Regions from separate parts of the Pantoea agglomerans genome, predicted to be linked through region 3. Evidence: riboswitches for the same ligand, from Rfam matches in the RefSeq annotation. Region 3 holds a riboswitch; each other region holds the start of a gene.
The links. A riboswitch is a leader RNA that binds a small molecule or an ion and turns the genes downstream of it on or off. The one in region 3 is predicted to bind thiamine pyrophosphate.
Positions count from the first base shown of each region.

Region 1: linked by a shared signal. The riboswitch ahead of LB453_RS02430 (FAD-dependent oxidoreductase) and the one ahead of thiC (phosphomethylpyrimidine synthase ThiC) in region 3 are both predicted to bind thiamine pyrophosphate.
Region 2: linked by a shared signal. The riboswitch ahead of thiB (thiamine ABC transporter substrate binding subunit) and the one ahead of thiC (phosphomethylpyrimidine synthase ThiC) in region 3 are both predicted to bind thiamine pyrophosphate.

Region 1 is NZ_CP083808.1:523,498-527,629, forward strand. Features, by position in the region: gene LB453_RS02415 (HesA/MoeB/ThiF family protein) at 1-198, opposite strand, end outside; gene LB453_RS02420 (thiazole synthase) at 211-969, opposite strand; gene thiS (sulfur carrier protein ThiS) at 973-1,170, opposite strand; gene LB453_RS02430 (FAD-dependent oxidoreductase) at 1,154-2,095, opposite strand; TPP riboswitch at 2,236-2,355, opposite strand; gene LB453_RS02435 (DMT family transporter) at 2,397-3,326, opposite strand; partial or broken gene LB453_RS00005 (SDR family oxidoreductase) at 3,931-4,132, shown strand, end outside.
Region 2 is NZ_CP083809.1:3,381,181-3,385,312, reverse strand. Features, by position in the region: gene thiP (thiamine/thiamine pyrophosphate ABC transporter permease ThiP) at 1-1,338, opposite strand, end outside; gene thiB (thiamine ABC transporter substrate binding subunit) at 1,314-2,300, opposite strand; TPP riboswitch at 2,346-2,438, opposite strand; gene sgrR (HTH-type transcriptional regulator SgrR) at 2,474-4,132, opposite strand, start outside.
Region 3 is NZ_CP083809.1:3,779,876-3,784,007, forward strand. Features, by position in the region: gene nudC (NAD(+) diphosphatase) at 1-336, opposite strand, end outside; gene rsd (sigma D regulator) at 489-998, shown strand; TPP riboswitch at 1,133-1,233, shown strand; gene thiC (phosphomethylpyrimidine synthase ThiC) at 1,320-3,248, shown strand; gene thiE (thiamine phosphate synthase) at 3,245-3,880, shown strand; gene LB453_RS20760 (PLP-dependent aminotransferase family protein) at 4,064-4,132, opposite strand, start outside.

The DNA of each region.
Region 1 (4,132 bases), on a different replicon from region 3:
CTGGCGATGCAGATTGTGCAGCTCCACCCGGTCAGGGTCCCAGATGCGCAGAAAGCCGACGCCCGCCCCCGCCAGCAGCGGCAGCAGCGCCGATCCCAGCCCGCCCGCGCCGACCACCAGCACGCGCGCGGCGCGCAGCCGCCGCTCTCCCGCCTCGCCGATTTCCGGCAGCATCTGCTGCCGCTGATAACGATTCATCATCTTGTCCTGTTAGCTGAGCTGCGCCAGACCAAACACTGGCGTTGACGCGGCGGCCATATCGCGCCGCTCCATCAGGCCCGCCTGATGCGCCTGATGCCCCGCGCGGATCGCATCCGCGAAGGCGCCCGCCATCGCCGCCGGATCCTGCGCTTTCGCCACCGCGGTATTGAGCAGAATGGCGTCAAACCCCATCTCCATCGCCTGCGCCGCCTGGCTCGGCGCGCCGATACCGGCGTCAATCACCAGCGGCACCCCGCTGAACCAGGCGCGGAAGCTGCGCAGCCCTTCGATATTGCGCAGCCCCTGACCAGAGCCGATGGGCGCGCCCCAGGGCATCAGCACTTCGCAGCCCGCCTCCAGCAGCTTTTCGCCGACAATCACATCCTCGGTGGTATAGGGAAAAACCTGGAAGCCGTCCGCGCAGAGAATGCGTGCCGCCTCTACCAGCGCGAAGGGATCGGGCTGCAGCGTGTCGGCGTTGCCGATCACCTCCAGCTTTATCCAGGGGGTGTCGAAGAGTTCGCGCGCCATATACGCCGTGGTCACCGCCTCTTTCACGCTGTGGCAGCCAGCGGTATTGGGGAGCACGCGGCGGTTGAGCTGGCTGAGCAGATCGCGAAACGCGCCGCCCTGGCTGCCTTCGCGCCGCAGGCTGACGGTGATGATCTCCGCCTCCGCAGCGCAGATCGCCTGCTGCAAAACAGCGGGCGACGGGTAGCCAGCGGTGCCAAGCAGAAAACGCGAACGGGGAACAAAGCCGTAGAACATGGTTTAGCCTCCCTGCATCGGCGACAGCACTTCGAGACGGCACCCCGCCTCCAGCCGCTGGCTCTCATACTGCGCGCGCGGCAAAAACTGGCCGTTATAGGCGCTGGCGACGCAGGCGGCGTCGATCTGACGCTCCTGCAGCAGCGCGGCGACCGTCGCCGCCTCGGTTTCCACTCGCTGACCGTTAAGTTCGATTTGCATCATTCGACTCCTGACTAAGCAGTTGTATAAGCTGCTGCGCCATGGCGGGCGCAAGCAAAAAACCGTGGCGGTACATGCCGTTAAGGGAGAAAACGCCGTCGCGGTAGCGCACTTCGGGCAGGTTATGGCGATAGGCGGGACGCCGTCCCGTCCCGCTCTCGACAATGCGCGCTTCGGCCAGCGCCGGGTGGATGCTCCAGGCGGCGCTGAGCAGCTCCATCATGGCGCGGGCGCTAATCGGGCTGGCGTCGTCGCTCTCGACCATAGTGGCGCCGAGCATAAAGCGGCCCCCGGCGCGCGGCACCAGATAGCAGGGAAAACGCGGATGCAGCAGCCGGATCGGCCGGGAGAAATGAAGTTCGTCGCACTGCAGGATCAGCATCTCGCCGCGCACCGCGCGCAGTTCAGGCTGACGTTCCACGGCGTGAATGCCGCGGCAGTCGATAAGGGTTCCGCCTGGTTTACCGCGGTGAAAGGCGACGCCGCGCGCCTCCAGGCTGGCGCGCAGCTGGCGCAGGGCGTCGCGCGGATTAAGATGCGCTTCATCGGGAAAAAACAGGCCGCGCGCAAAGCGCCCCGCCAGCTCAGGCTCAAGCTGCGCGGGATCCGCCCACTGGTGCTGCCGCGTCATGCGGGCAAAGCGCGTCAGCTCCGCCGCGTCGCGCGGCGACGCCACCACCAGCGTGCCCTGATGCGCGACGCCGTCAACCCGCTGCGCCCACCATCCGGCGGCGCGCTGCCCCAGGTCGATAACCTGTTCAGGCGCGCTCTCCCCTTCGCAAAAAGGCGCCAGCATACCGCCTGCCCAGTGCGACGCGGGGGTCTCGTCGCTGACGATTACCTCTGGCGTTTCGCCCTGTTCAGCCAGCAGCGTGGCGACGCATAGCCCGGCGACGCCGCTGCCGAGTACCGACCAGCGGCTCATGACGCGGTCCTGACAGAGAAAAGTGTTTGAAATAGAGTTAGGTTCACGCTGGCCTCGACGTTGACGACCCGTGATACGTGAAGGGAAAGAGCGTGAGCAATGATCGAGCTCGCGCGGCAGGCATCTCATAAAGCGTAAAAACAATGAGATACAAGTCTTCCTACGCCAGTATCAACTGGGTCAGGTTCAAAGGGTCGCTAAACCGCGCGCTGCGCTATTAGCCTCTCAGTCTCTCTGGCGAGACTCCCCCGACGGCCATTAGTTGTAGGGCAACTGCCTGCCCGACGTCAAGTACGGCGTGTTAATCAGCGGTCTCGCTGCGGGCAGTGAATCGCGCTGACGCCACCCGGCGCCGCTCGCTTAAAACCGAGTAGATACCGGCGAACGCCACCAGGCTGGCACCGATCAGGGTGAGCTTTTCCGGCAGCGCGCCCAGGAAAATCACGCCGATAATCACCGACCAGAGCAGCGAGCTGTAATCGAACGGGGCCAGCAGCGAGGCGTCAGCGTAGCGCATGCTCAGCGTCAGCAAAATTTGCGTCAGTCCGCCGCACACGCCGCATCCCAGCAGCAGAAGCAGCTGCTCGCCCTGCGGAAAGCGCCAGCCAAACGGCAGCGTCAGCAGCGAGGTGGCGCCGGTCATAGCGGTAAACCAGAAGGCGATCGCGCCCGGCTTCTCCTTGCCGCTCAGATAGCGGATCTGAATCAGCGCGCCCGCCGTGCAGAGCGCCGAGAGCAGCGCCAGCAGCACGCCGACGGAAGCGGCCAGGCTGGCCACCGTCAGCCTGGGCGGGCCGCTGAGCGACAGGTGGCCGGAAAGCATAATCACGATCCCCGCGAAACCGGCCACCACCGACAGCCAGCGGTTGAGCCGCACCTTTTCACGCAGCACCACGGCGGCAAGCAGCACGGTGAACAGCGGCGCGGCGTAGTTGATGGCGGTGGCGTCGGTCAGGGAGATATAAATCAGCGAGAGATAGCTCAGGTACATGCTGCAGGTGCCCGCCAGGCCGCGCCCGATATGCCCTTTCACATTGCGGGTTTTTATTCCCTGAATAATGCCGCCCTGAAAGGTCAGCCATAGCAGCAGCGGTATTACGCCTACCAGCGAGCGGAAGAAGATCACCTCCCCGACCGGCAGCGCCCCCTCCAGCCCTTTTACGCAGGCAAGCATCAGCGTCGAGCTAAGGGTCGCCATAATTTTAAGTGAAATTCCCGTCGACGCGCTCACGTCGCGCTCCTTATTTGCCCGATGCAGAAAGTGAGCCTTCAGGTTAACGCAAAGGCGCGGGGCAGGCGGCGGGAAACCGCAGTAAATACAGCGTATTCTGCCTTTATGAACCTGACGCGCAGCATAAATATGCGCGCGATTTTTCCACCCGCGCCACGCTGCCGTCAAAAAAAAATTAATTACCGGTTTGCTTAGGGCGAGTGAATATAATTTCTCGCCGCAGCGGCGTACGCGGCCATCGCCAGACAAAGCGGCCGCAGCTGAAAAACCAGGCCAGAATAAATTTATATATTTCCGCAGACGCAAAAGCAGAAACAATATCCAAGCAACTGAAGTTAATAGGATTTAAACACTTGCCCTCTCTCAGCACTCGCTGGCAACCTCAAGTCACCGCAGGTTATATAAATCGTTTACTAAACCGTCAGTTAAATAGCCGTGGCAAAAAAAACAGCGCTGCTCGCCCTTAAACTCAAAAAGGCGTCTTATTATTAATGCTGATCCCTAAACAGGTGGATTTAATAAGCCAGCGCGAAATTAAATGTGACAAACCTCACATATGTGCCAGGCTTATTCTTATCCGAAAACGATGTGCAAGGAGCGAAGCATGAGTAATCAAAACGACAAAACACTCGTCCCGGTTGAATTTCCAACACCCTCTTTTCCGGGCCAGAAACAACCTGTGCCAGGACTTGCCAGCAAAATGGATCCGGTTCCGGACCACGGGGAAACCACCTATCGCGGCACGGGCCGCCTGACCGGACGTAAGGCGCTGATTACCGGCGGCGATTCCGGTATCGGCCGCGCCG
Region 2 (4,132 bases), 400 kb from region 3:
GCCACTAATCCCCAGCGAGGCGCACAGGTGCGAATAGCGCTCGGCGCTGTCGCGCATCGGATTTTCCAGCACCTTTAGCGCATAGGGAATGGCGAGCAGCGCGTTGGCGAAGATCACCAGCCCGTCGGGCGAGTCGGGCAGGCCGGTGGTGGCGTTAAAAAGTAAAAAGAAGCCCGTGGCCAGCACGATGCCCGGCATTGCCAGAATCAGCATGCCGCTGGTCTCCATCACCTGCGCTGGCAGCGTGCGCTGGCGCTGGCGCAGCTCGCGACTGCTCCACAGCAGCATCATGGTGAGCGTGACGCAGAGCGCGCCCGCGCCGATGGCGATACGCAGCGAGGTCAGCGTCGCCTGCCATAGCGCCGGCTGCGCCAGCGCGCCGCCCGATATGCCGCGCAGCCCGTCAACCATCACCGCCAGCAGCGGCGGCAGCAGCAGTAACAGCGCCAGCGCGATAAGCAGGCCGTCGCCGATGCGTGCGCGCCGCGAATCGTGCGGGTCGCGCCAGCCCCGCAGCTGCGCGCTGCCCGCAGGTATCGCCTTGCTGAAGCGCTGGCTCAGCAGCACCAGCGTCAGGCAGAAGGCGAGCTGGATCAGCGCCAGCAGCGCGGCGCGGCCGGGATCGTAGTCGTAACTCAGCGCCTGAAAGATCGCCAGCTCAATGGTGGTGGCCTGCGGGCCGCCGCCCAGCGAGAGCACGGTGGCGAAGCTGGCGAAGCAGAGCATAAAAATCAGCGCGCCGGTAGGCAGTAGCTGGCGGCGCAGCCAGGGCCACTCCAGCAGGCGGAAAAGATGCCAGCCGCGCAGCCCGAGCTGGGCGGCGAGCTGACGCTGCTCGCCCGGAATCGTCTCCAGCGTCTGCAGCATCAGGCGCGTCGCCAGCGGCAGGTTGAAAAAGCAGTGCGCCAGCAGAATGCCCTGCAGCCCATAGGGCGAAAAGCGGTAGTCGACGCCGAACAGCTGGCAGAGCTGCGCCAGCCAGCCAACGCGGCCATAGACCGTCAGCAGGCCGAATACCGCCACCAGCACGGGCAGCACCAGCGTCATGGCGCAGAGGCGCAGCAGCAGCTGACGGCCGGGAAAACGCCGTCGGTAGAGGGCGCGCGACAGGGGTATCGCAGGCAGCAGCGACAGCAGGGCGGAGAGCAATGCCTGGGTGAAAGAGAATCGCACTACGTGGTGCAGATAGCTGTCGTGCAGCAGCGCGCGCCAGTCGCCCGTCGGCGCGCTGGCCCAGAGCGCGCCGAACGCCAGCAGCGCCACGCCGCACAGCAGCAGCGCGGCGCTGCTGCCCGGCACCATCCAGAGTGGGATTAGCGGCTGACGGCGCGTTGCCATGCGCTAATCCAGTCTGCGCGCTGCTGCGCGACTTCCTGCGGGCTAAACTGCAGCGCGGTTTGCGGCACGCTCAGGGTCTGATAGCCCGCGGGCAGATCGCTTTTTATCACCGGATACATCCAGTTGCCGGTCGGGATGGTGTTCTGGAAGGCGGGGGTCAGCATAAACTGCATAAACTGCTGCGCCAGCTTCGGCTGCTTGCTGCTGGCAAGCTGCGCGGCAACCTCGACCTGCAAATAGTGGCCTTCGGCGAACGGCGCGGCGGCGTAATTCTCTTTCTTCTCTTCGATCAGGTGATAGGCGGGCGAGGTGGTGTAGCTCAACACCAGATCGCCTTCCCCTTTCAGGAACAGGCCGTAGGCTTCACTCCAGCCCTTGGTCACGGTAACGGTTTTCTGCGCCAGCTTCTGCCAGGCCTCTGGCGCCTTGTCGCCGTAAACCTTCTGCATCCAGAGCAGCAGACCCAGACCCGGGGTGCTGGTGCGCGGATCTTCGTAGATCACGCGCCATTTTTGCGGGCTCTCCACCAGCTCTTTCAGGCTGGTGGGCGGGTTTTTAAGGCGCGTTTTGTCATAGACGAAGGCGAAGTAGCCGTAGTCGAAGGGCACGAAGGTTTGATCCTGCCAGCCGCCCGGCAGCGTCAGGTTATGGAGATCGACCCCGCTTTTAGCGAACAGGCCGGTCTGCTGCGCCGCCTGTAGCAGGTTGTTATCGAGGCCGAGCACCACGTCAGCCTTGCTGTTTTTGCCTTCCATGCGCACGCGGTTCAGCAGCGAGACGCCATCCTCCAGCGCCACATAGCGCAGCTCGCAGCCGCACTGCGCCTCAAAGGCTTTTTTCACCGCCGGGCCGGGGCCCCATTCGGCGGAAAAGGAGTCGTAGGTGTAGACGGTCAGGGCCGGTTTTGCCGCCAGCGCCGGCACGGACAGCAACATCAGCAGAGGGAGGATCTGTTTAACCACTTTGCGCTCCTGAGGGAGAATTGTTATGAGTCGCAAAGGATCTGAGCGTAGCAGCCTCTCAAATCCCTACGTCGGTATTAACCGAATCAGGTTCGACGGGTTTCTCTCAGCCTTTTGCAGGCACCCCGTTGAGAACGGCTCATTCTAGACATTTCGTCGCCAGGGGGAAAGCGTCACAGCGTCGGCGGCGCGAACCAGGCGGATTTAAAGTCGAACCAGCCGAGGGTATTCAGGCGCACGCCGCGCATGCTGCGCTGGCCTTCGAGCAGCAGCCAGTGATGAAACAGCGGATGCAGACTATCCGCATCCAGCAGCCGTTTGCTCCACTCCGCCAGCGGCAGGGTTTTGCCTCGCCAGCGCGCGGCGTCCGCTTCCCAGTCGAGCGGCAGACAGTGATGCAGCAGCGGAAGCTCGTAGAGCTGGGCGAACAGCGAATACTCCAGCGGCAGAGTGAAATTGACGCTGCCGAGCCAGATGTCGCTTTCCGCCTCGCCCTGATGCCAGGTTTCATACTCGACCGCGCGGGTAATCAGCCGCACGTTATGCTGCGCCAGCAGCGGGCGCAGCGCGCTGGCGATCCCCTCATGCTCCACGTGCTGGCTGTACCACGTCAGCGTCAGGCTCTCCAGCCCGGGCGGCTTGGTCGCCGGCGTAAGATCGCGGCGATGATGCCAGCGCGGCAGCAGGCCGTAAGCGGGATACCAGTAGCGCTGGTAGCCAGCCTCGGCATAGTTAAGCAGGGCGACGGGATTCAGCAGATGGCAGAGCCAGCGCCGGACGGCGGCATCGCGTCCCTGAGCGGAGCGCTGGTCGAACAGCAGAAAATAGCAGCCCTCTTCAAGACGGCTCTCTTCCAGTTTTTCATCCTCGGCGGCACCTTGCAGACGCACGCCGGCGTAAACCAGCTCGTCGCTAATCTCCGGCAGCACCCAGATAGAGACATCATCGATCAGGGCGCGAAAGCCAAAGTAGTCGTCAAACGCCTCGATCTTCAGCTGACTCTGCTGGTTGCGCACTACGCGATAGGGGCCGGTGCCGACCGGATGGCGGGCGAAGTCGCGCATCTGCGGCCATTCACGCGGCAGGATCATGGCGCTGACGCTGCCGAGCAGCCACGGCAGCCAGTCGTCGGGTTCGCTCAGATGGAGATCCAGCGTCCAGGGCGCGGGTGAATCAATGCGCTGAATATGGGAGAAGAGCGGCTGCGGACGCAGGCGTTCCAGGCTCGACGTCACGTCCGCCATCTCCAGCTCGCGGCCGTGATGAAAGCGGATCGCCGGGCGCAGGTAAAAACGCCAGTGCAGCGGCGAGATCGCCTGCCAGTGATGGGCGATATCCGCCTCTACTTCCCCGTTTTCCTCATTTATACGCGTCAGGCCGTTGAAGATCTGACGCGCCAGATGCGTTTCAGAACGGCGCAGCGGCGAGCCGGGCAGCAGGTTTAGCAGCGGGCGATAGTAGAGCACGCGCAGAATATGTTTACCCTGGCGAAAGCTGCGGCCGAGATGGGCGCGGATCATCTGGCGCACCTCCGCCTTGTCGCCCACCAGCTGCACCAGCTGATCGATGCGATCCTGCGCCAGCAGATCCTCAGCGCGCTGCTGCTGCAGCGCCAGGCCGGTATAACGGAAAATAAGCTGCGAGCGCTTGCCTCGTCCCGCCTCTGCCTGCCAGGTGAGCCAGCCCGCCTCCTGCATCGCGTTAAGCAGGTTACGCATATGGCGACGCGAGCAGTGCAGCTGCTCAGCCAGCTCGCTGAGCGTGACCAGCTGGCTTTCGCCCTGGCAGCTTTGCCACAGGCGGATAAACTGCTGCTTAAGGCGTGATGAGGA
Region 3 (4,132 bases):
GTTTTCATGCTTGCTCAGATGCATTTCGTGGCCGCAGTAGCCGCAGAAGCGATGCGAACGGTAAAACTCCGCCAGCTGTACGGCGCGCCCGGCGAGCTGAAACAGCCCCGGCTCTTCATCGATCAGCTGACGCACCGAAAACATATCGCGATCGCGATTTTCACACACCAGCCATACCGTTTCGCCTTGCCACTCGCCAACCGCCTGCGCTCTGCTTCCGGCCAGCTTAAACGCAGCGGCGCTGCCGTGAGGCAGATCGCCCTGCGGCAACCAAAGTTTCTGTTCATGGCTGACAATCCACCATCCAGCGTCTACGCTTGAGATCTCATGTTGCATCTAATCGTCATCCTTAGCGTCCTATCGATACGCTGAAGTCCTGATGTTAAGTGTGTAGACAAACAACTATACCCTAAATCGTCCAGCTTGCAGGCGGCACCACGCCAGCCACAGCGCGACGGGAAGGGAACTTTCTTTACATGGAGTCAGATATGCTTAACCAGTTAAACGTCCTGACCGAGCGCGTAGGTGGCAGCAACGAACTGGTAGATACGTGGCTGGACGCCCGTCGCCAGCTACTTGTTTCTTATTACCATCTGGTTGGGCTGAAGCCGAACAAAGATGCGCTCACCACCTTAGACGAGCAGGCGCTCGACAATTTTTGTCACGGCCTGGTCGACTATCTTTCCGCTGGCCACTTCAGCATTTACGAGCGCATCATTAATGAGATGGAAGGCGACAGCCCGATGATTGCCGCCGCGCAGGTCTATCCGCCGCTGGAGGCCAACACCGAGCGCCTGATGCAGCTTTATGACGGCCATCTGCAGCAGTCGATCGACGATGATAACTGCGTCGATTTTCAGCTGGCGCTGTCGGAAGTCGGCGAAGTGCTGGAAGCGCGCTTTACCCTGGAAGACAAGTTAATTCAGCTCGCCTGGGACAACAGCCTGGTGCGCGCGCCGGTAGCCAACGACAGCACGCAGCTGTCGCGTCCGGCTTAAGGTTAGCCAATTGTAAATCGCTTGTTATTCTGAACCAGCCCTTCTATGCTGAACGGGTTTTCGGTTCTCTCGTCGAAAACCCGTTTTGTTTTTTGTGCCATGTGCACGGGCGTTTTGCGTGTAAAGCGTAAAACGAAATCTTGTCGGAGTGCCCGCAAGGGCTGAGACCGTTAATTCGGGATCCGCGGAACCTGATCAGGTTAGAACCTGCGAAGGGAACAAGAGTAAATATCATCAGTACGCTGGCGTTTTTGCCTGCCGTCTCTGTTACTCCTTCCGAACTCCGGACAAGCAACGTTCCCCCTCAACAGGAAAATTGCTATGTCTACGACCAAAACCAACCGACGTGAACAGCGCGCTCAGGCGCAGGCCTTTATTGAGGCGCTTCAGAGCGGCGTCGCTTTCCCCAACTCGAAACGTATCTGGATCCAGGGCAGCCGCGACGATATTCGCGTGCCGATGCGTGAGATCCAGCTTAGCCCGACGCTGCTCGGCGGCGATAAAGATCGTCCACGCTATGAAGAGAATGAGGCCGTGCCGGTCTATGATACCGCCGGCCCCTACGGCGATCCCGAGGCGGTTATCGACGTGCAGCGCGGGCTGGCGAAGCTGCGCGCCGACTGGATTGCCGCGCGCGACGACAGCGACGTTCTGACGCACACCAGTTCGCGCTATACCCAGCAGCGGCTGGCCGACGACGGGCTCGACCATCTGCGCTTCGAGCGGCTGCCGCAGCCGCGGCGTGCAAAGGCGGGACGGCGCGTCACCCAACTTCATTACGCGCGTCAGGGCATCATCACGCCGGAAATGGAGTTTATCGCCCTGCGCGAGAACATGGGTCGCGAACGCATCCGCAGCGAAGTGCTGCGCCAGCAGCATGAGGGCTACGGCTTTGGCGCGCAGCTGCCGGAAAATATTACCCCTGAGTTCGTGCGCCAGGAGGTGGCCGCCGGACGCGCCATCATTCCCGCCAACATCAACCATCCCGAATCGGAGCCGATGATTATCGGCCGCAACTTTCTGGTCAAGGTCAACGCCAATATCGGCAACTCAGCGGTCACCTCTTCCATCGAAGAAGAGGTAGAGAAACTGGTCTGGTCGACGCGCTGGGGCGCCGATACCGTGATGGATCTCTCTACCGGCCGCTATATCCATGAGACGCGCGAGTGGATCCTGCGCAACAGCCCGGTCCCCATCGGCACTGTCCCTGTTTACCAGGCGCTGGAGAAGGTCAACGGCGTTGCGGAAAATCTCGACTGGGAGGTCTTCCGCGACACGCTGCTGGAGCAGGCGGAGCAAGGCGTCGACTACTTCACTATCCACGCCGGCGTGCTGCTGCGCTATGTGCCGATGACGGCAAAGCGGCTCACCGGCATCGTCTCGCGCGGCGGGTCGATTATGGCTAAATGGTGTCTGTCGCATCATCGGGAGAGTTTTCTCTACGAACACTTTCGCGAGATTTGTGAAATCTGCGCCGCCTATGACGTCGCTCTGTCGCTCGGCGACGGCCTGCGTCCCGGCTCGATTCAGGACGCCAACGACGAGGCGCAGTTCGCTGAGCTGCACACGCTGGGGGAGCTGACGAAGATCGCCTGGGAGTATGACGTGCAGGTGATGATCGAAGGCCCCGGCCATATCCCGATGCAGATGATCCGCCGCAATATGACCGAGCAGCTGGAGCACTGCCACGAAGCGCCATTCTATACGCTCGGCCCGCTGACGACCGATATCGCCCCCGGCTACGATCATTTTACCTCCGGCATCGGCGCCGCCATGATCGGCTGGTTCGGCTGCGCCATGCTCTGCTACGTAACGCCCAAAGAGCACCTCGGCCTGCCGAATAAAGAGGACGTTAAGCAGGGGCTGATTACCTATAAGATCGCCGCCCACGCGGCGGATCTGGCGAAGGGGCACCCCGGCGCGCAGATCCGCGATAACGCCATGTCCAAGGCGCGCTTTGAATTCCGCTGGGAGGATCAGTTTAACCTGGCGCTCGATCCCCACACCGCGCGCGCCTATCACGACGAAACCCTGCCGCAGGAGTCAGGCAAAGTCGCGCACTTCTGCTCGATGTGCGGGCCGAAATTCTGTTCGATGAAAATCAGCCAGGAGGTGCGCGACTATGCTGCCAGTCAGCAAGGCGAGGCGCAGCCGATCGCAATCGGCATGCAGCAGATGTCTGAAACCTTTCGCCGCCGCGGCGGCGAGCTTTATCACTCAGCCGACGCGCTGAACGAGGAGAAGCTGTGAACGCCCCCTTTCCCACCACCGCGCCGCGCTTAGGGCTCTACCCCGTCGTCGACAGCGTGGAATGGATTGCGCGACTGCTGGAGGCCGGCGTGCGCACGATCCAGCTGCGCATTAAAGATCAGCAGGACGAGGCGGTTGAGCCTGCGGTTGCAGAGGCGATTGCGCTCGGCAAGCGTTACAACGCCCGTCTGTTTATCAACGACTACTGGCGGCTGGCGATTAAGCATCGCGCCTACGGCGTGCATCTGGGCCAGGAGGATCTGGATGTCGCAAATCTTAACGCCATTCGTGAGGCGGGGTTGCGGCTGGGCCTGTCGACCCATGACGACCACGAGCTGGATCGCGCGCTGGCGATACGCCCTTCCTATATCGCGCTGGGGCATATTTTTCCTACCCAGACCAAAGCGATGCCGTCGGCGCCGCAGGGGCTGATCGAGCTTCAGCGGCATATTGCGCGGCTTGAAGGCATCTCCACCGTGGCGATTGGCGGCATTAGCCTGGCGCGCGCGCCGGCAGTGCTGGCGACCGGCGTCGGCAGCATCGCCGTCGTCAGCGCCATTACCCAGGCACCGGACTGGCGCGCCGCGACCCAGGCGCTGCTTGCGCTGGCGGAACCGCCGCCGGGTTTATAACGCGGAACGCGCCGCGCAAAACGGGGCAACATCCCGCAACGCCGGTAAAAAGCGTGGAAAACGGCGCGCAGCGACAGACTTTCTCGCTCGCGCCGTTTTTCTGCCGCGCTACAGTGGCTTTCGCCGGGTATTCCGCCCGGCCAGGGCCGGGACCTCCCCTTCACCCACTCCGGCCCTGCCTCACTATTTCGTCAGGAGGGTTTCATGCTGCAGGGAGTCTGGAGAGTGTTCGCTCGCGCAGGCGGCTATCGC